DNA from 3 places in the Mesorhizobium sp. YR577 genome. Region 2 is predicted to be linked to each of the others. Evidence: riboswitches for the same ligand, from Rfam matches in the RefSeq annotation. Region 2 holds a riboswitch; each other region holds the start of a gene.
What was found. Region 2 has a riboswitch for cobalamin ahead of BM413_RS30155 (ribonucleoside-diphosphate reductase subunit alpha). Riboswitches for the same ligand answer to the same signal wherever they lie in the genome.

Region 1 (6,742 bases), on a different contig from region 2:
GGGCTAGGTCTTCGACAGACGCAGCCGAGCCGGCGGAACGCTCGATCGCGCCCGATTGCCAATGCGAACCCATGGGTCAGGCCTCGACCGTCAGCGCACCGAGCGGCTTCGAACAACAGGCGAGGATAAAGCCGTCCTCGATCTCGTGGTCGAGAATGCCGCCATTGTGGCTCATCTCGACCTCGCCCGAGACCTTCTTGATCTTGCAGGTGCCGCACAGGCCGAACTCGCATGCGGCTGATATGCGCACGCCGGAAGCGCGGGCCGTCTGCAGCACGGTCTGGCCGGAGACGCAGTCGGCATCGATATCCGACAGCGCAAAGCGGATCGGGGTGATCTGCTCGACAGGCGCGCTATCGGGCGCGGGCGTGGAGGCGTCGGAGAACGGCGCCGGAACGACTTCGACCGGAGGCGCGCCAAAGCTTTCCTGATGATAATGCGCCATGTCGAAGCCGGCAGCCTCGAGCATCTGGCGCACCGCGCGCATGAACGGGTCTGGACCGCAGCAGAAGACTTCGCGGTCGCGGAAATCGGGGGCGAGCAGCGGCAGGCGCACGGCGTCGATGCGGCCCATGTGACCGCTCCAGACCTCGCGGTTCGAGCGCTCCTCGATGAGGAAGCCGAGCGACAGGCCGGGCATGCGGCTGCCGAGCAATTCGAGCTCCTTGCGGAAGATGATCTCTTCCGGGCGGCGCGCGCAGTTGACGAAGGCGATGTCGGTCCATGGCGCGCAATCGTTCAGCCAGCGCAGCATCGACATCATCGGCGTGACGCCGGAACCGGCGGAGACGAACAGGTATTTGGCCGACGGATGGTTGTGATGGGAGAAATCGCCGGCCGGGCCGTAGGCCTTGATGTGGACGCCGGGCACCAGATTGTCGAACATCCAGCGTGTGCCGACGCTGCCGGCCTGCGCCTTGACCGTGACCGCGATGGAGAACGGCCGCGACGGGCTGGACGACAGCGTGTAGGTGCGCATCAGCGGGCCGTCTTCCAGCGGCAGTTCCAGCGTGACGAACTGCCCCGGCTGGTAGCGGAACCAGGTCTGGTTGTCCGAGCGGAAGATGAAGGTCTTCACCTCCGACGCCTCGTCGATCACGCCGATGCATTCCAGCACCTGCAGCCGGTCGTTCCACGGCACCATCTCGTCCAGATGCCGATAAAGGGAAAGTTCCGTCATCGCGTTCATCCGCTTAGTTCCGTTTGATTGACCATGAGCTTGTCCGAAAACCGGCAGCCACTTTTCGCTAACGCGGTCCTACGGTTCGGGCTCATGGTTTTAGGCCACGCTGCGCAGCGCCGGCTTTTCGCCCTCGGTCAGGCGCGGTTCGATGAAGTTGCAGTACCATTCGACGAACTGCATCACGCCGCCCTCATGCTCTTCCGAGTAAGGTCCGGGCTCGTAGGCCGGCGACTTGATGCCGAAGGCATTTTCCTCGACGATCCGGCGGTCCTGGTCGTTGGTCTCGGTCCAGACATGGGTGAGTTCGGCAAGATCGTAGTCGACGCCTTCGACCGCATCCTTGTGGACCAGCCATTTGGTGGTGACTGCCGTTTCGGTGGCCGAGATCGGCAGCACGCGGAAGGTTACGGCATGGTCGCCGAGCACGTGGTTCCACGTCGTCGGATAGTGATAGAGCAGCAGCGCGCCGATCTTGTCGGCTGTTACTGTATCCGACAGGTTCTTCTTCACCGCGCGCTTGCCGGACATGGTGTAGCTGACGGCGTCGCGCAGCAGCGGCGCACGCGTGGCGCGGTATTGGCCACCGGCATCAATGCGGAACTTGCTCGGCAGGCCGACAGCCTCGCACTTCGCCCAATGAGCAAGCATTTCCGGGTCGCTTTCGGCACCGTTGACGCCGGTGACTGTCGGAGCTTCCGGGAAGGTCTTACAAAGTTCGGGATGGTTCGCCGCGCAGTGATAGCACTCGCGGTTGTTTTCCCAGACCAGCTTCCAGTTGCCCTTCTCGATGATGGTACTTTCGAAAGCGACTTTTGCTTCGCGCAGGCGATGCGGCAGGAGATAGGGCTCGACCATCGCGCGCATCGGCGCGAAATCCGCCGGCTCCTTGGCGAGGCAGATGAAGATGTAGCCGCCGACGCTTTCGCAGGCGACAGGCTTGAGGCCGAACTGGTTCTTGTCGAAGCCTTCGGCCATCTGGCGCGCAAACAGCAGGCGGCCGTCGAGCTCATAGGTCCACTGGTGATAGGGGCAGACGAGCTTGGCCGTGGTGCCCTTTTCGGCGGTGCAGACGCGCGAGCCGCGATGGCGGCAGGAATTGTGGAAGGCGCGGATGTCGCCCTTCTGGTCGCGCACGACCAGCACGGGATAGTCGCCGATCTGCGCGGTGATATAGCTGCCGGGCTTCGGCAGTTCGCAATCATGGCCGAGGAATAGCCAGTCGCGATACCAGATCAGGTCGAGATCCAGCTTGAAATAGTCCGGATCGATGTAGAAAGCCTGCTCGAGGCTGAAGCCCTCGCGGCGGTTGCGTAACTGCCGCAGCATCTCATTGCGCGCATCCATGTCCTGTCCTCGCTATCCAAGGACTGAACTGGTGGTGATGTCAGGGGAGAAAGATTGCACGGCAACGCCCGCTGGAGCCTGTCCGCGCAAAAATCCGCCGCTTGATCGCCCACCGCGATCAGTCGAATTTACAACACTCAAGGCTGGTTTCCGGGCTCTGGAGCGGTCCTGCAGGACCCGTCACGGACACCTTCCCAAGCCATTTGCGGCTCAGTGGTCTCCCGCCGTGACATTCTCCACCACCGTTGCGGGGGCAGCGCCGGCATCAAACCGGCTTCCCAATTCTCCGGTCCGCGATCAAGCGCACCAGCACCTCAAGTGTCCCGATATAATCACCGAATCGGCGCGCACGGCGATACGAAAGCGACATGGCCCAAGCGCAAAGGCGACAGCGGAAAAATCCCCCGCTATTCCGCCGCCTCGGCACGGGGCGCCGGCACGTAATTGAGGATCGGACCGAGCCAGCGTTCGACCTCGATCACCGCCATGTCCTTGCGGGCGGCGTAGTCCTCGACCTGATCGCGCTCGACCTTGGCGACGCCGAAATAATAGCTTTCAGGGTGCGAGAGGTACATGCCCGAGACGGACGAGCCGGGCCACATCGCCATGCTTTCGGTCAGGCTGACACCAGCCTTTTTCTCGGCATCGAGCAGCCTGAACAGCGTCACCTTCTCGGTATGGTCTGGCTGCGCCGGATAGCCGGGCGCGGGACGGATGCCCTGATAGGGCTCGCCGATCAACTCGTCCGGCGCGAGGGCCTCATTCGGCGCGTAACCCCAGAATTCCTTGCGAACCTTTTCATGCATGCGTTCGGCGAAGGCTTCGGCGAAGCGGTCGGCCAGTGCCTTGACGAGGATGGAGGAATAGTCGTCGTTGGCGCGCTCGAAGCGCTCGGCGATCGCCACTTCCTCGATGCCTGCCGTGACCACGAAGCCGCCGACATAATCGGGCTTGCCGCTGTCTGCAGGGGCTACGAAATCGGACAGTGCGACGTTCGGGCGGCCGTCGCGCTTGGCAAGCTGCTGGCGCAGCGTGAAGAAGGTTGCGAGTTCCTGCGCCCTACCCTCGTCGGTGTAGAGCCGAACGTCGTCGCCGACGGCATTGGCCGGCCAGAAGCCGATGACGCCCTTTGGCGCGAACCATTTTTCGGCGATGATCTGCTTCAACATCGCCTGCGCATCCTCGAACAGCTGGCGCGCGGCCGGGCCCTGTGCCTCATCTTCCAGAATCTTCGGATAGCGGCCCTTCAGCTCCCATGTCTGGAAGAAGGGCGTCCAGTCGATATAGCGGGCGAGTTCGGCGAGGTCCCAGTTCTCGAAGGTGCGCGTGCCGAGGAAGGACGGCTTTGGTGGCTGGTAGTTCGTCCAGTCGATCCGGTGCGCATTGGCGCGCGCCTTGGCCAGCGGCAGGCGCTGCTTGTCAGCCTCGGAGCGGGCATGGGCGTCCGCCACCTTCTTGTACTCGGCACGGACATTATCGACATAGCCGGGCTTGGCGTCGGCCGACAGCAGGCTGGAAACCACGCCAACGGCACGGCTGGCGTCGGTGACATAGACGGTCTGGCCGCGCTCATAGCGCGGGTGGATTTTCACCGCAGTGTGCACGCGGCTGGTCGTCGCCCCGCCGATGAGCAGCGGGACGCTGAAGCCCTCGCGCTCCATCTCGGCAGCGACATGCACCATCTCGTCGAGCGAGGGCGTGATCAGGCCGGACAGGCCGATGATGTCGACATTCTGCTCTTTCGCTGTCTGCAGGATCTTGGTTGCCGGCACCATGACGCCGAGATCGATGATCTCGTAATTGTTGCAGGCAAGCACGACGCCGACGATGTTCTTGCCAATGTCGTGGACATCGCCCTTCACCGTCGCCATCAGGATTTTTCCGGCGCTCTCGCGGCCACTGGAGGCAATGCCGTTCTTGGCATTGGCGATCTTCTCGGCTTCCATATGCGGCAGGAGGCCGGCAACCGCCTGCTTCATGACGCGGGCCGATTTCACCACCTGCGGCAGGAACATCTTTCCTGCGCCGAACAGATCGCCAACGACATTCATGCCGGCCATCAGCGGGCCTTCGATGACGTGCAACGGCCGCTCGGCCTTCAGCCGCGCTTCGTCGGTGTCGGCGTCGATGAATTCGGTGATGCCGTTGACCAGTGCGTGGCTGATACGCTGCTCGACCGGCCATTCGCGCCAGGCGAGATCGCGCTCCTTGGCCTCCTTGCCGGCCGTGCCCTTGTAGCGCTCGGCAAGCTCCAGCAGGCGTTCGGTGCCATCCTCGCGGCGGTTGAGGACGACGTCCTCGCAGGCTTCGCGCAGTTCCGGGTCGATCGATTCGTAGACGCCGAGCTGGCCGGCATTGACGATGCCCATATCCATGCCCGCCTGGATGGCGTGATAGAGGAACACGGCGTGCATGGCCTCGCGCACCGGCTCGTTGCCGCGGAAGGAGAAGGACAGGTTCGAGACGCCGCCGGAGATATGGACATGCGGCAGCGTGTCGATGATTTCACGAGTCGCTTCGATGAAATCGACGCCGTAATTGTTGTGCTCCTCGATGCCGGTGGCGACCGCGAAGATGTTGGGGTCGAAGATGATGTCTTCCGGCGGGAAGCCGGCCTGCTCGGTGAGCAGCTTGTAGGCGCGGGTGCAGATCTCGACTTTTCTGGCTTGCGTGTCGGCCTGGCCCTGCTCGTCGAACGCCATGACGACGACCGCCGCGCCATAGGCCCGGCAAAGCTTCGCGTGATGCAGGAAAGCCTCCTCGCCTTCCTTCATCGAGATGGAATTGACCAGCGGCTTGCCCTGCACGCATTTCAGCCCGGCCTCGATCACATCCCATTTGGAACTATCGATCATCACCGGCACGCGGGCGATATCGGGTTCGGCGGCGATGAGGTTGAGATACTCGACCATCGCCTTTTGCGAATCGATCAGGCCTTCATCCATGTTGATGTCGATGATCTGCGCGCCATTGACGACCTGATCGCGCGCGACATCGAGGGCTGCGGCGTAATCTCCTGCCGTAACGAGCTTGCGGAACTTGGCCGAGCCGGTGACGTTGGTGCGCTCGCCGACATTGACGAAGGGGATTTCGTCGGTGAGCACGAAAGGCTCGAGGCCCGACAGCCGCATCTTCGGCTCGATCTCGGGCAGTGCGCGCGGTGGATATTTCTTCACGACTTCGGCGATGGCGCGGATATGCTCGGGCGTCGAGCCGCAGCAACCGCCGACGATGTTGACCAGGCCTTCGCGCGCAAAATCCTCGATCTGCGCGGCCATGAATTCCGGGCTCTCGTCATACTGGCCGAATTCGTTGGGCAGGCCGGCATTGGGATAGGCGCAGACGAAAGTGTCGGCGACATCCGAAATTTCGGACAGATGCGCGCGCATGGCGTTGGCGCCGAGCGCGCAGTTGAGCCCGATGGTGAACGGGCTGGCGTGGCGAACCGAATGCCAGAAGGCCGTCGGCGTCTGGCCCGACAAAGTGCGGCCGGAAAGGTCGGTGATGGTGCCCGAAATCATGATCGGCAGATCGATGCCCTTCTCGGCAAAGACCTCGCTGCAGGCGAAGATCGCAGCCTTGGCGTTCAGCGTGTCGAAGATGGTCTCGATCAGGATCAAATCGGCGCCGCCGTCGATCAGGCCGCGCAGCTGCTCGGCATAGGCGATGCGCAGATCGTCGAAGGTTACGGCGCGGTAGCCAGGATTGTTGACGTCCGGCGAAATCGAGGCGGTGCGGTTGGTCGGCCCGAGCGCGCCGGCGACGAAGCGGCGCTTGCCGTCTTCCTGTTCGGCGCGGATCGCCGCGCGGCGCACGAGACGCGCTCCATCACGGTTGAGATCGTAGACCATGTCCTCCATGCCGTAGTCGGCCTGGGCAATGGAGGTCGAGGAGAAGGTGTTGGTCTCGATGATGTCGGCGCCGGCGATGGCATATTTGTAGTGGATTTCCTCGATCGCTGCCGGCTGCGACAGGATCAGAAGGTCGTTGTTGCCCTGCTGGTGGCAGGCGCAGCCGCCGAAGCGCTCGCCGCGAAAATGGTCCTCGTCGAAGCCGAGCCCCTGGATCTGCGTGCCCATCGCGCCATCGAGGATGAGGATGCGCTCGCGCGCCGCCTTTTCCAGTGCAGCACGTATCTCCGCGCCGTCGCGCGGTGCTGAAACGGCACCGAACAGTGCATCGAGGGTGTTATTTGACTGCGACATATTTTGCACC
Region 2 (6,742 bases):
GGATGGACGTGAATGCGTCGTTTGCGATCCAATTGTTCAGGCCGTCTCGTTAGTCCGCGTCTTCCTCGACTGTAGCCGAACATCGCTGATTTGATGGCCACTTGCCAACGGCCGAGGCGACTGATCTCTATGTCCGCTGTAGCAGCCAGATCGGCACCGATCGGCTGCGCCAGAAGCCATGACAGGAAAACGCCCTCGGGTTGCGGCGAGCGTGTCATGCTCGCCGCCGCGGGGATGTGCTCCGTACTCAATCCCAAGCCGGTGCTCCGCCGTTCTGGTATTCGATGACGCGGGTCTCGAAGAAGTTCTTTTCCTTCTTCAAATCCATCGCCTCGCACATCCAAGGAAACGGATTTTCCACCTCCGCAAAGACCGGTTGAAGGCCAAGCTGGGCGCAGCGGCAGTTGGCGATGAAATGCATGTAGGTTTCGCACAGCGCTGCATTGAGGCCGAGGAAGCCGCGCGGCATCGTATCGCGGCCATAGGCGGCTTCCAGTTCCGCCGCATCGCGGATCATACCGCGTACCTCATCCTGGAATGCGTTGCTCCACAGATCGGGGTTCTCGATCTTGATCTGATTGATGACGTCGATGCCGAAATTCAGGTGGATGCTCTCGTCGCGCAATATGTACTGATACTGTTCGGCGATGCCGACTATCTTGTTGCGGCGGCTGAGCGACAGGATCTGCGCAAAGCCCGTATAGAACCACATGCCCTCGAAGATGACGTAGAAGGCCACGAGGTCGCGCAGGAAGTCGCGGTCCGCTTCCGGCGTGCCGGTGCGGAAATCGGGATCGTCGATATTCTGCGTGTGTTTCAGCGCCCACGCCGCCTTGTCGGTGATCGACGGCACTTCGCGGTACATGTTGAACAGATCACCCTCATCGAGGCTGAGACTTTCCACGATGTACTGGAAGGTGTGGGTGTGGATCGCTTCCTCGAAAGCCTGACGCAGCAGATATTGCCGGCATTCCGGGTTGGTCAGGTGCCGATAGATCGCCAGCACAATGTTGTTGGCCACCAGCGACTCTGAAGCGGCGAAGAAGCCGAGATTGCGCTTGATCATGCGCCGCTCGTCGTCGGTCAGCCCGTCCTTCGATTTCCACAGGGCAATATCTGCCTGCATGGAAACTCGGTCGGCATCCAGTGATTGTTGCAGCCGTTGAGGTATTTTTCTCAGGCCCAGCGATACTTCAGCGGCAGAAGTTGATTGACGTCCGCACGCGCATTGATCATCCGCTTGTCGTCGACGCGCACGCGGCTGCCGCCACGCTCGATCTCGCCGAGGCCGGTAGCATCAGTGAGAGGCGCATTGCCGGCGAGAAGCGAGACAGCGGATGTGGTTTTTGATTCGGACCAGTCGAGCATTTTGTTGTTCTCCTCAACGATTATTCTGCATGGCCGGCGCTGCCCCTCACCTGCCTGCCGGCATCCTCTCCCCGTATAGTGACGGGGAGAGGATGCCTGGCAGCAACCTTGCCGCTTTTCTTCCTTCTCCCCGTTCACGGGGAGAAGGTGGCCCGAAGGGTCGGATGAGGGGCGGCGTCGGGCTACGCGATCAGCTTTAGCCTACTGGCACGCTTCAAATTCGGGATCGTCGATGGCACAGGCCTTGCCCCATGCGGCGTCGGCATTGACGACGATGGGTGCCGCAGCCACGCTGACCGCGGAGACCGCGGAGACCGCGTTGAGCTTGCCGTTGGTGCCCTTCAGCGTCGATTTCTCGACATGCAAGGCCGAGCGCGAACGCAGGTAGTAGGTAGTCTTCAACCCCTTGTTCCAGGCCAACGGTAGAGCGCGTCGAGCTTCTTGCCGCTGGGATTGGCAATGTAGAGGTTGAGCGACTGCGCCTGGTCGATCTGCCCGACCGAGCCGTCGAAATATTTGAGATCGGAAACCATCACCTCGTCCCACAGCCCCCTCGCCTTCAGGTCATGCATAAGTGCTGCATTCACCACGGTAAAATCGCCGGACATGTTCGATTTGACGAACAGGTTCTGGTAGGCCGGCACGATCGACTGCGACACGCCGCAGATGTTGGAGATCGTCGCCGTCGGCGCGATCGCCATAGTGTTGGAATTGCGCATGCCGTTTTTCTTCACGCGCTTGCGCAGGCTCTCCCAGTCGAGCGTCAGTGAACGGGTCCATATCGACCTTGCCACCACGCGCCTGCGCCAGAAGGTCGATGGAATCGATCGGCAGAACGCCCTTCGACCACAGCGAACCGGCAAAACTCGGATAGCGACCGCGCTCGGCGGCAAGATCGCAGGACGCCGAGATCGCGTTGTAGCTGACCGCTTCCATGCTGATATCGGCGAATGCCACGGCCTCGTCGGAAGCGTAGGCGATCTTCAGCGCCTGCAGCGCATCGTGAAAGCCCATCAGCCCAAGCCCGACGGGCCGATGCTGCAGGTTCGAACGGCGCGCCTCGGGGATCGTGTAGAAATTGATGTCGATGACATTGTCGAGCATGCGCATGACGGTCTTTACCGTGCGCGCCAACCGGTCGAGGTCGAGGCCACTCACAGTCAGATGATTGATCAGATTGACGGAGCCGAGATTGCAGACCGCGACCTCGTCCTTCGGCGTATTGAGTGTGATCTCTGTGCAGAGATTGGACGAATGCACGACGCCGATATGGCCCGGCGGCGAGCGGATATTGCAAGGGTCCTTGAACGTGATCCATGGATGCCCGGTCTCGAACAGCATGGTCAGCATCTTGCGCCAGAGATCGAGCGCGCGGACCTTTCTGAATACCTTGATGCCGCCGGCAGCAGCCTTCGCTTCATAAACCTCATAGGCCGTCTTGAAAGCCGAGCCGTAGAAATCGTGCAGATCCGGCGTCTCGTCGGGCGAAAACAGCGTCCACTCGCCATCAGTCTCAACGCGCTGCATGAACAGGTCCGGCACCCAGTTGGCGGTGTTCATGTCATGCGTGCGGCGGCGGTCGTCGCCGGTGTTCTTGCGCAGGTCCAAAAACTCCTCGATGTCGACATGCACGTCTCGAGATAGGCGCAGACCGCACCCTTGCGCTTGCCGCCCTGGTTGACGGCAATCGCCGTGTCGTTCACCACCTTGAGGAACGGCACCACGCCCTGGCTTTCACCATTGGTGCCCTTGATATGCGCGCCGAGCCCGCGCACCGGGGCCCAGTCATTGCCGAGACCGCCGCAATATTTGGCCAGCAGCGCATTGTCCTTCACCGCCTTGAAAATGCCGTCGAGATCGTCCGCAACGGTGGTCAGGAAGCAGGAGGAAAGCTGCGGCCGCAGCGTGCCGGAGTTGAACAGCGTCGGCGTCGAGGCCATGAAATCGAAGGACGACAGAAGGTTGTAGAATTCGATCGCGCGGGCCTCGCGGTCGATCTCGCGTGAGGCCAATCCCATCGCGACGCGCATGAAGAAAGCCTGCGGCAGTTCGAACCGCTTGCCTTTGGTGTGCAGGAAATAGCGGTCATAGAGCGTCTGGAGGCCAAGATACTGGAATTGCAGGTCGCGTTCGGGCTTCAGTGCAGAACCAAGACGAGCGAGATCGAAGCGGCCGAGTTCCGGATCGATCAGCTCAGCCTTGATGCCGGTCGCAATGTACTCCGGGAAATAGGAAGCGTAGCGTTCACCCATCTGGCTTTGCGTCGCCTGCTCGGTCCGACCCGTGACGAAGGTCAGCGCCTCACGCCGCAACCGGTCGAGCAGCAGACGCGCGCTGACCAGCGCATAATTCGGTTCGGTCTCGACAGCGTGCGCGCGGCCAGGATCGGCGCAAGCGAAAGCTCGTCCAGCGTGATGCCATCATAGAGATTGCGCCCCGTCTCGCCGAGGATCAGATCGGACGAAACCGCATCCAGCCCTTCACAGGCTTCCTCGACGATGCGGGCAAGCCGCGCCTTGTCGAACGGAACAAGGCTGCCGTCATCGGCCCTCACCTTCAGCGAAGGTGCGGCAATCTCGGTCGTAGCTGCCTTCGCAAGCGCCCGCTCACGCGCCCGCTCCTCGCGATAGAGTACATAGGCGCGCGCTATCCTGTGGTGCTCGCTTCGCATCAGCGCCAGTTCGACCTGATCCTGAATTTCCTCGATATGAAAGGTGCGGCCAGCATCGGCGCGCCGCGTCAGCGCATACACGACGTGCGACGCCAGTTCTTCCACGACATCGTGGACGCGCCGCGAGCCTGCCGCGACCGAACCTTCGACGGCGAGAAACGCCTTGGTCAGCGCAACGGTGATCTTGGAGGCGTCGAACGGCGTCACCGCGCCGTTGCGGCGAATGACGCGATAACCGGGCTCGGTCTGCCGATCTCCCATCTCGGTGAAAGTGGATGGAACCCTGTCGGTCCCGTTGGTCTGAACTGTCGAAGTCGCCGGCATCTTAAATCCCCGTAGTGTTGCAAGACGGGGATAACTGCGGACGCATTCCGATAGACCGTGCGACGCAAGCCGCACGAAGCAAGCGCACCACCGGGACACCCCGCCCGTGGACGTTCAAAATCTATCGCGGCAGGTCTCGTGGCTCGCAGGTCGTCGCTTCCGTCGGCCTTCCCAGCGCCTTGGCGCCAGTGGCGTTACTCGACTTAAGCTCACTGCTTACAGTTGCGGGGGCAGCGCCGGCATTGCGATATCGCGCACCGGCTTCCCTCTTAGCTCTCAAGCCCGAACAGACTCGAAAGAACCACGATATCTACATACTGTGCCAACGACACAGTAGACGTCAACAGCTTGTATTCGGATAGCACGGATAAATTCGACACGATCACCTATGGCCGGAACACATGCATTGGAATGGATTGGCCAGTTATCGCAGAGAGCTGGCCACCGGACGGTCGGAAGACGAAGAGACGTATTGAACAGCCATACGAATCAACTCGGGAAGATTGCGAGCGCCGAGCTTGATTTTGAGCTGTGAACTCATATTCACAACCGTTTTATAGCTGACGCCGAGATCATCGGCGATTTCCGCGTAAGGCTTGCCTTCTGCCAGCAGGGCAAGCGTCTGCAACTCTCGTGGCGTTGCCTCTGCGAGCAAGCCGCGGCTGCGCCCCGGCGTTCCGATGAGCGCCACCTGCAGAGCCATTTGATGACCAAGATAGGGTTTTCTGGCGCGCACTGACTCAAATGCTTCAAGAAAGTCGCGAGGACCGGCATCCTTCAATACATATCCGGTAGCGCCAGCCTTTAGTGCACGGCTCACGATGACGGGGTCGCTATGCATGCTGAAGACAAGAATTGGCGTGCGGGTGTCGTGAAGTCGCATGCGTCTGATCAGATCGAGGCCGCCAAGCCCGCCGCCCTGCAGGGCGAGGTCAATGACGACGACATCCGGGTGCTTGCGTCGGTAAAGGCGGTAGCCGGCAACGACACTGTCGGCCTCCAACATCTCGTGAACTCCCGCATCCTGCAGAATGCGCCGGCATCCCTGCAACACAATCGGATGATCATCGATGATGAGAACCTGCGTCATGGCTGTCCTACCCGAGTACCGTTCTGGCCGCGTGTGGATTGCTGCTGATTGAGCGGGATGGAAATTTCGAGACGGGTTCCAGCACCGGGTTGGTTCGTGATCGAAAAATTTCCGACAAGTGCACGCACGCGCTCTTCCATACCGGTCAACCCGAGACCACGGGCCGTTCCCGGCGCAAAGCCGCGCCCATCATCCTTGATCGAAAGTTGCAGCACAGTGCGATGCCCCGGATGCTCGCTCTCTTGACTGGTGGCCGGCTGCTCGCCCAATGCGACGTCTATGCTCCGTGCTTCAGCATGCCGAAGGACATTGGTGATTCCCTCTTGAATGCATCGGTGGATCGTGATGTTGACCGGATCATCATATCTGTCGGCAAGGCGGCCGACGGCAAGGGAGATCTTCGGCGTCGGTCCATGCCGTTGGAACTCGGCCAGCAAACCGGCAATCACTTCGGCAAGCGGAAGATGATTGAGTGCCATAGGGCGGAGCTTGTTGAGAAGGCTGCGGTTCATGGTCTGAATCTTGTCGGCAATCTCATCGATCGTCGCCGTACGTTCCCTCACCTGCCCCGCCACATTGTCCGGCAGGCTTCCTGCGAGGCGTTCCAGGGAAGCGACGTTGGCTTTGATGCCGAACAGGCAAGGGCCCAGTTCGTCGTGGAGCTCGGTGGCGACCTGCCGGCGCTCATCGTCCTGGACCGTAACCAGCTGATGATTCAGGTGCTCATTGTCGACCTTCGCGGCACCGAGCCGATTGGCGAGCGCGTTGAAACGATCGGTAATATCAGCCAGTTCCTGCACGTTTGGGCGCGAGAGGCGATGTCGAAACTGCCCCTTCTCGAGTTCACGCAGGCCATTCGCCAGATTTGTCAGTGGGTGAAGCACGCGCCCAAGCGCAAGGTAGAGTATCCCCAACACGATCAGGCCGAGTACGAGCGCTACAAGACCGAGAGACCGGGTGTCCTGCCAGACTTCGCCGATCTCGTCCGATGCGTGCCCGACAATGATAACCGAGCCGATGTGACGGCCGCCGGAAACGACCTGCATCTCGCGGCGAACGTCCTCGACGCGGACAATCGACGTAAACCACCGCGGCACGGCGACTTGATCGCCGACGACTGCGTTGCTGGCTGCCATCGGCAGAAGTGCGGCCCGGCCGCCGTCGGCATTGGTTACAAGTATTCGCACGTGACGCAGATTGCCTATCCGCAACGGAATATCCGCAAGCTGCAAGACCTCTGAGTCTGCGCCTTGCGGATGTTCGAGAACCTCGCGCACCAGACGTTCCGC
Region 3 (6,742 bases), on a different contig from region 2:
TGTCTCGACGATCAGCTTGGCTAGCCGGTCGCGGCGGCGGCGGTCGAGACCGTCGGCCTGTGCATATTCGTCGACCAGCCGCTCCAGCATCTGCTGGTTTTCGTCGAGGCCTGCGTGGGCGAGCGGCGGCGGCAGATGGCCGAGCGTGACCGCCGAAATGCGCCGCTTGGCCTGCGCTGCCTCGCCGGGATTGCTGACGATGAAGGGATATATGACGGGCAAGCTGCCGGTGACGATTTCGGGAAAGCAGGCGCTGCTCAGCGCCACGGTCTTGCCGGGCAGCCATTCCAGCGTGCCATGCGCACCGACATGGACCAGCGCGTGGCAGCCGAGTTTCTTGCGCAGCCACAGGCCGAAGGCGAGCAGTTCGTGGCGGGGTGGCAGCGTCGGGTCGTGGTAGTCGGCGCGGCGATCGGCCGAGCGTCCGCGATCCGGGGCGAGGGCTACGGTGATGTTGCCGAAGGTTGCGGCGCTGAAGGGGAAGGTTTCCACATTCGGCTTGCCCCATGCGTCTTCCACCGTGTCTTGCGCTTCAGCAAGCAGGTCATTCGCGAAGACAAGATAATCTTCTAAGCTCAGCCCATTATCGCCGTGCTCCAGCAAGCCCAATAGTTCGCGCGGCGATTCGGGAATCCCTTCAACAGCATAGCCCTGTTGCTTCAGGTCATGCAGCATGGCGAGAACACTGGAGGGCACATCGAGGCCGACGGCATAGCCGGTGCGGCCGGGCGCGCTTGGATAATCGGGAATGAGAATGGCGAGCTTGCGCGTCGCGCGCGGTTCGCGCTGGAGGCGGATGAAGGCCGCGACGCGGCTTGCCACCTGCTCGACGCGGTCCGGCTCGGGGCGGTTGGCTAGACCTTTGAAGGCCAAGGCTGCGTCGACTTCGATTTCTGCCTTGAACGAAATCGCGCCGGCAAGGATGCGGCCGTCGAGTTCTGGCATGACCACATGCATGGCGAGATCGGCGGGGGCGAGGCCGCGCTGGTTCGTGGCCCAGGCGTCGCGGCGCGTGGTTGCGACGATAACCTGGAATACCGGCACGCCGGCGCGGTCGAACAGCGTTTCGCTGCCGGGCTCAGCGCCGGAGGCGAAGGCGGTTGCGGTGATGATCGCGGCGGGTTTCAGGTCTGCCAGCGCGTTTTCGACGAAGGCGAGGGAGGCCATGTCCTTCAGGCTGGAAACGAAGATCGGAACGGGGTTCATGCCATGTCGGCGCAACGCCTCGACCAGCGCGTCGATCGGCGCGACATCGGCGGCGAGCAGCATCGAGCGGTAGAACAGGATGGGGATGATGGGGGCTGCACCTGCACTTCCTTCTCCCCGTTCACGGGGAGAAGGTGCCCCGAAGGGGTGGATGAGGGGCGGCTCAGACTCAGGAGACGTGGGCTCCCGCCCCTCATCCCCCTGCCGGGACCTTCTCCCCGTGAACGGGGAGAAGGAGGCCAAGTGCTCCGCTGTCTCAACCACCCCTTTACCGGGATCGTAAAACCCCGCCTTCGGCACCGTAACCGGCGCTGTTTGTGCGCCTTCTCCGCCGGCCAGCCCCGCCAGCCGCCGCACCAGCCCGCGCATATTCTCAGGTCCGCCCTCACGGAAATAGGCGAGCAGCCCGTCGAGTTGATCGCGCGGCAGGGTCGAGCATTCGATCAGCCGGAGGTCTTCGTCGTGGCTTTCGCCGGGAAGCAGCGCCAGATGGATATTCTTCTCGCGGCACATTGCGGCGAGCCGGTCGCAACCATAGCGCCACCAATCATAGCCGCCGAGGATGCGCACCAGAATGACCTTGGCCCGGCTGGCGGTGTGATCGATCCACAGATCGACCGACATCGGGTGGCGCAGGTCGCGAAGGGCGGCCAATCGCATCGAGGGCAGCGTTTCGGCTTCCTGTTTCCATGCTGCAGCCAGCCCGGCCAGATCGCTGTCGGTGAAGGACAGCGCCACAATATCCGCCGGCGCTTGCCGCAGATCGACCGGCTCGACCAGATCGTCGAGCGAGGCGGATGTCGTGGTCAGTATGTGCATGGCGGCACGCTGTTGGTCAGCTAACCAGTATGCGCTCGATCGCGGCGCGATTCAGCCCCTTCAGGCCGATGACGACGAGACGCGAGCGGCGGTCGTCGGCAGCCGTCCAGGCGCGGTCGTAATAGTGGTTGACGCGTGGGCCGACGGCCTGGACCAGAAGCCGCATCGGCTTGCCGCCGACATCGACAAAGCCCTTCACGCGCAGCACGTTTTCTTGTTCGGCAGCTGTCGCCACGCGCTTGGCCAGCGCGTCGGGATCGGAGATCGCCGGAAGCTCGATGATGAAGGAGTCAAAATCGTCGTGCTCGTGGTCGAGTTCGTCGTCATGATGGGTCTTGCGGTTCTCGATGTCGTCCTCGACGGCCAAACCGAGGCCGAGCAGCACCGAGGGATCGACCTTGCCCTGCGCGGTCGGGACAATTTTCACGGCACGCGACAGATGCTCGCTGATGATCGCGTTGGCGCGGGCGCTGCCGGCGGCGTCGAGCAGATCGCTCTTCGACAGAATAATAAGATCGGCGCAGGCTACCTGATCCTCGAACACTTCCTCGACCGGATCGTCATGATCGAGCGAATCGTCTTCCTGGCGCTGCGCCTGCAGAGCATCGAGGTCGGATGCGACCTTGCCAGCGGCCAGTGCCGGGCCGTCCACCACGGCGACGACGCCATCGACGGTCACGCGGCTCTTCACGCTCGGCCATTGGAAGGCCTGCACCAGCGGCTTGGGCAGCGCCAGGCCGGAGGTCTCGATGATGATGTGATCAACCTTTGGCTCCAGCGCCAGGATCTGGTCCAGCGCCGGCACGAAATCGTCGGCGACGGTGCAGCACAGGCAGCCATTGGCCAGTTCGACGATGTTTTCCTCCGGGCAGGCATCCACGCCGCAGCCTTTGAGGATTTCGCCATCGATGCCGATATCGCCGAATTCGTTGACGATCAGGGCCAGCCGGCGGCCATTGGCGTTTTCGAGGATGTGGCGGATCAGCGTAGTCTTTCCGGCGCCGAGAAAGCCGGTGACGACGGTGCAGGGAACGCGGGCGGCGGAAGCGGTCATGAATTGTCCTTCAGGAGATCGAGGGGAGGGATGCGCGCGACGAGGCCGCGCTTGAGGCTGTCGGGGCGGCCGCGCCACGGCAGGATGCCGTCGGTCGAGGTCGCGAAAAGCTTTGCGCCGGTGATCAGGTCGGGTCCGCTTTCGGTCGTGAGGTCGCCGAAGACGTAGCTCCACGAGCCGTCGCGCAGCAGGGCAGCGCTCAGACGACGCTTGCAGTTGCCGAGGCATTCGACCTGCCTGACGGCGATGTTCTCGGGCGCTGCGGCGCGAATCGCACCTTGGGCTAGATGCTCGCCGGCGCGGGGCCGGGCATCCGAGCCGGTTTCGTCGCGACAGGAGGAGCAGACGAGAATCGTTACGCCGGGCGCACCCAAATCATGGGCGTCCTCGACCAGTTGGATAGGATTGCCGTCGGCTTTCACAGAATCATGCTCCTTGCCCGGGACACCCGCCAGGCGGTCGGATTTTTCGTCTGACGGCAGGTCTCCTGGCTCGCGGGTCGTCGCTTCATGCCGCCTTCCCGGGAAAAATCCCAGTGGCTGTCGGCCTTCGGCTATCCGCTTACAGTTGCGGGGACAGCTGCGGACTTGGGCATGTTCGCCCGGCACCGCATTCCCTCTTAGCCCCTCCCTTTGCGGAGAGGGGACCGTCGCGGGCGAATTTAGGCGGTGGTGCCTTGCGCTGTCAACGCGTGGTTACGACGCGATTATGTCGGCCAACGCCGGGGCGAGGTCTCCGGCGGGCGATATCTCGATGCGATCGAGTTCGAGCCAGGACATCATCAGGCGCAGTTCTTCGATGAGAGCTGCGGCAGTGTGGTCCGGCGCGCCCGGTTCGGCATAGGCAGCGAGCACGCGCAGGACACGGCCCGGTCGGTCCGCCTTCACATCGATGCGCGCCACAATCGCGTCGCCGAGCAGGAAGGGCAGGACATAATAGCCATACTGCCGCTTTTCGGCGGGCGTGTAGATCTCGATGCGGTAGCGGAAATTGAACAGGCGCTCCGTGCGGGCGCGTTCCCAGACCAGCGGGTCGAAGGGGGCGAGGAGGGCGCGGGCCTCGACCTTGCGGGGGATGCGGGCACCGGCATGAAGCCAGGCCTGATGGGTCCAGCCTTTGACCCTGATGGGCAGAAGCTCGCCCGATTCGACGAGCTCCTCGATGCGGCCCTTCATGTCGGCGGGCGAAAGGCGGAAATAGTCGCGCAGGTCGCTGTAGGTGGCGATGCCGAGCGCGCGAGCCGAAATGCGCAGCAAGTCGCGATGCGCGTCGGGAGCCGACGGAATGGGCGCATTATATATGGAGGCGGGCAGGACGCGCTCGGGCAGGTCATAAAGACGCTCGAAGCCACGGCGCGAAGATGTTGTGATCCGCCCGGCCCAGAACAGCCATTCGAAAGCGTGTTTCTCGTCGCTCCAGCCCCACCAGCCGCCCGAGCCCTTGGCGCCATCGATGTCGGAAGCCGCGATCGGGCCTCGGTTGCGGACTTCCTGATAAATCTCATCGATCAGGCCTTCATTCTCCCGCGCCCATTTCGCCAGCCCGGTGTACATTTCCTCGTGGCGGCCTGCGCGCTCCATGCGCCAGCGCATCAGCGGATAGGTTTCGACCGGAAGGAATGATGCCTCATGCGCCCAGTATTCAAAGAGCGCACGTTTTCGTGATGTGGCAGCGTTGTCGAGTAACGCGCGCGGGTAGGGGCCAAGCCGCGAGAACAGCGGCATGTAATGCGCCCGCACCACCGCACTGACGGAATCGATCTGCAGCAAGCCTATGCGCGAAAGCACCTTGTTGAGATGTCGCCGGTCGATGGTCCCTGTCGGTCGTGGATCGGCAAAACCCTGGGCGGCGAGCGCGATGCGTCGCGCCATGGCAAGCGGGATCGTTTCCTTCATTCTTCGGCCGTCCGGATATGCATGAGGCGGGTGTCTTTGCGTCAACTGGAATCGAAATGTGGAGTTCAGCCTAGCAGGCCTGCGACGGGAATTGTGTCAGGATAAAAAGTGGAGTAAAAAGGTAAGGAAATCAAATGCGCCTTGTGCAACGCAAATCGCGGAAAAGCGATTGGCGTAGCCATGCTTTCGCCAAGGTTTGACTTGCGTCCCCCGATTGCCTGCGCTAACCCTCGCCGCGTTGCAGCATAGTTTCTCGCCGCGGCCTTCGTAGGCAATCTGTCGCGGTCTGGCGGTTCGACTCAATGCTATAATTCAGGCCGATCGGCCACCAACGGAAAGTCGGAGCATGAGCGCGCTCTTAAGTTCATATCTTCCCATCGTCATTTTCATCGGCGTGGCCCTCGTGGTCGGGCTGGCGCTGATCGCAGCGCCCTTCCTCGTGGCCTACCGAAATCCGGATCCGGAAAAGCTGTCGGCCTATGAGTGCGGCTTCAATTCGTTCGACGATGCGCGCATGAAGTTCGACATCCGCTTTTATCTGGTTTCCATTCTCTTCATCATCTTCGACCTTGAAGTGGCCTTCCTGTTTCCGTGGGCGGTTTCCTTCGGCAAGATCGGCATGCTCGGCTTCTGGTCGATGATGGTCTTCCTGGCGGTGCTCACCATCGGCTTCATCTACGAATGGAAAAAAGGAGCGCTGGAATGGGATTGAACGACATGTCTCCCACAATGGTCGCTGCCAAGCCCAAGGGCATTCTCGATCCGAACACCGGCAAGCCGATCGGCGCCGATGATCCGTTCGTGATGGACATCAACAACGAGCTTTCCGACAAGGGCTTCATCGTCACCTCGTCGGAGGCGCTGATCACCTGGGCGCGCACCGGCTCGCTGATGTGGATGACCTTCGGTCTCGCCTGCTGCGCCGTCGAGATGATGCACATCTCCATGCCGCGCTACGACGCCGAGCGCTTCGGCATCGCGCCGCGCGCTTCTCCGCGCCAGTCGGACGTGATGATCGTTGCCGGCACGCTGACCAACAAGATGGCTCCCGCGCTGCGCAAGGTCTACGACCAGATGCCCGAGCCGCGTTACGTCATTTCCATGGGCTCCTGCGCCAATGGCGGCGGCTATTACCACTATTCCTATTCGGTCGTGCGCGGTTGCGACCGCGTGGTGCCGGTGGACATCTATGTACCCGGCTGCCCGCCGACCGCGGAAGCGCTGCTCTACGGCATTCTTCTCCTCCAGAAGAAGATTCGCCGCACCGGCACGATCGAACGGTGATTTTCGATGAGTGAAGCCCTCAAGGACCTTGCGGCCTATCTGGCCGAAAAGCTGGACGGAAAGATCGGTGAAGCTGTCATCGCTTATGGCGAGTTGACGCTTTCTCTCGAAGCCGGCGATATCGTCAGCGTCGCCAGCTTCCTGCGCAACGACGTGCAGTGCCAGTTCATCTCGATGATCGACGTTTGCGGTGCCGATTACCCGGCGCGTCTGAAGCGTTTCGACGTCGTCTATCATCTTCTGTCGCCGCGCCAGAACCTGCGCATCCGCCTCAAGGTGATGACCGACGAGGATACGCCGGTTCCTTCGCTGACGGGCGTCTATCCCGGCGCGGACTGGTTCGAGCGCGAAGCCTACGATCTCTACGGCATCCTGTTTTCCGGCCACCCGGATCTGCGCCGCCTGCTGACCGATTATGGCTTCGAAGGCCATCCGCTGCGCAAGGATTTTCCGCTGACGGGGTTCGTCGAGGTTCGCTACGACG

Region 1: it holds a riboswitch for cobalamin, as region 2 does, so the genes downstream of both, BM413_RS20430 (aromatic ring-hydroxylating oxygenase subunit alpha) here and BM413_RS30155 (ribonucleoside-diphosphate reductase subunit alpha) in region 2, are expected to answer to the same signal.
Region 3: it holds a riboswitch for cobalamin, as region 2 does, so the genes downstream of both, BM413_RS16440 (DUF1636 family protein) here and BM413_RS30155 (ribonucleoside-diphosphate reductase subunit alpha) in region 2, are expected to answer to the same signal.

Annotation. Positions count from the first base shown of each region.
Region 1 is NZ_FPBI01000014.1:63,532-70,273, reverse strand. It holds gene BM413_RS20440 (hypothetical protein) at 1-73, opposite strand, end outside; gene BM413_RS20435 (FAD-binding oxidoreductase) at 77-1,180, opposite strand; gene BM413_RS20430 (aromatic ring-hydroxylating oxygenase subunit alpha) at 1,280-2,527, opposite strand; cobalamin riboswitch at 2,651-2,859, opposite strand; gene metH (methionine synthase) at 2,935-6,732, opposite strand.
Region 2 is NZ_FPBI01000037.1:34,121-40,862, forward strand. It holds partial or broken gene BM413_RS30150 (ribonucleotide-diphosphate reductase subunit beta) at 248-1,368, opposite strand; partial or broken gene BM413_RS30155 (ribonucleoside-diphosphate reductase subunit alpha) at 1,570-4,300, opposite strand; cobalamin riboswitch at 4,474-4,684, opposite strand; gene BM413_RS30160 (response regulator transcription factor) at 4,788-5,453, opposite strand; gene BM413_RS30165 (histidine kinase) at 5,450-6,742, opposite strand, start outside.
Region 3 is NZ_FPBI01000010.1:181,477-188,218, forward strand. It holds gene cobN (cobaltochelatase subunit CobN) at 1-2,025, opposite strand, end outside; gene cobW (cobalamin biosynthesis protein CobW) at 2,042-3,079, opposite strand; gene BM413_RS16440 (DUF1636 family protein) at 3,076-3,501, opposite strand; cobalamin riboswitch at 3,539-3,745, opposite strand; gene BM413_RS16445 (winged helix-turn-helix domain-containing protein) at 3,775-4,974, opposite strand; gene BM413_RS16450 (NADH-quinone oxidoreductase subunit A) at 5,321-5,686, shown strand; gene BM413_RS16455 (NuoB/complex I 20 kDa subunit family protein) at 5,677-6,258, shown strand; gene BM413_RS16460 (NADH-quinone oxidoreductase subunit C) at 6,265-6,742, shown strand, end outside.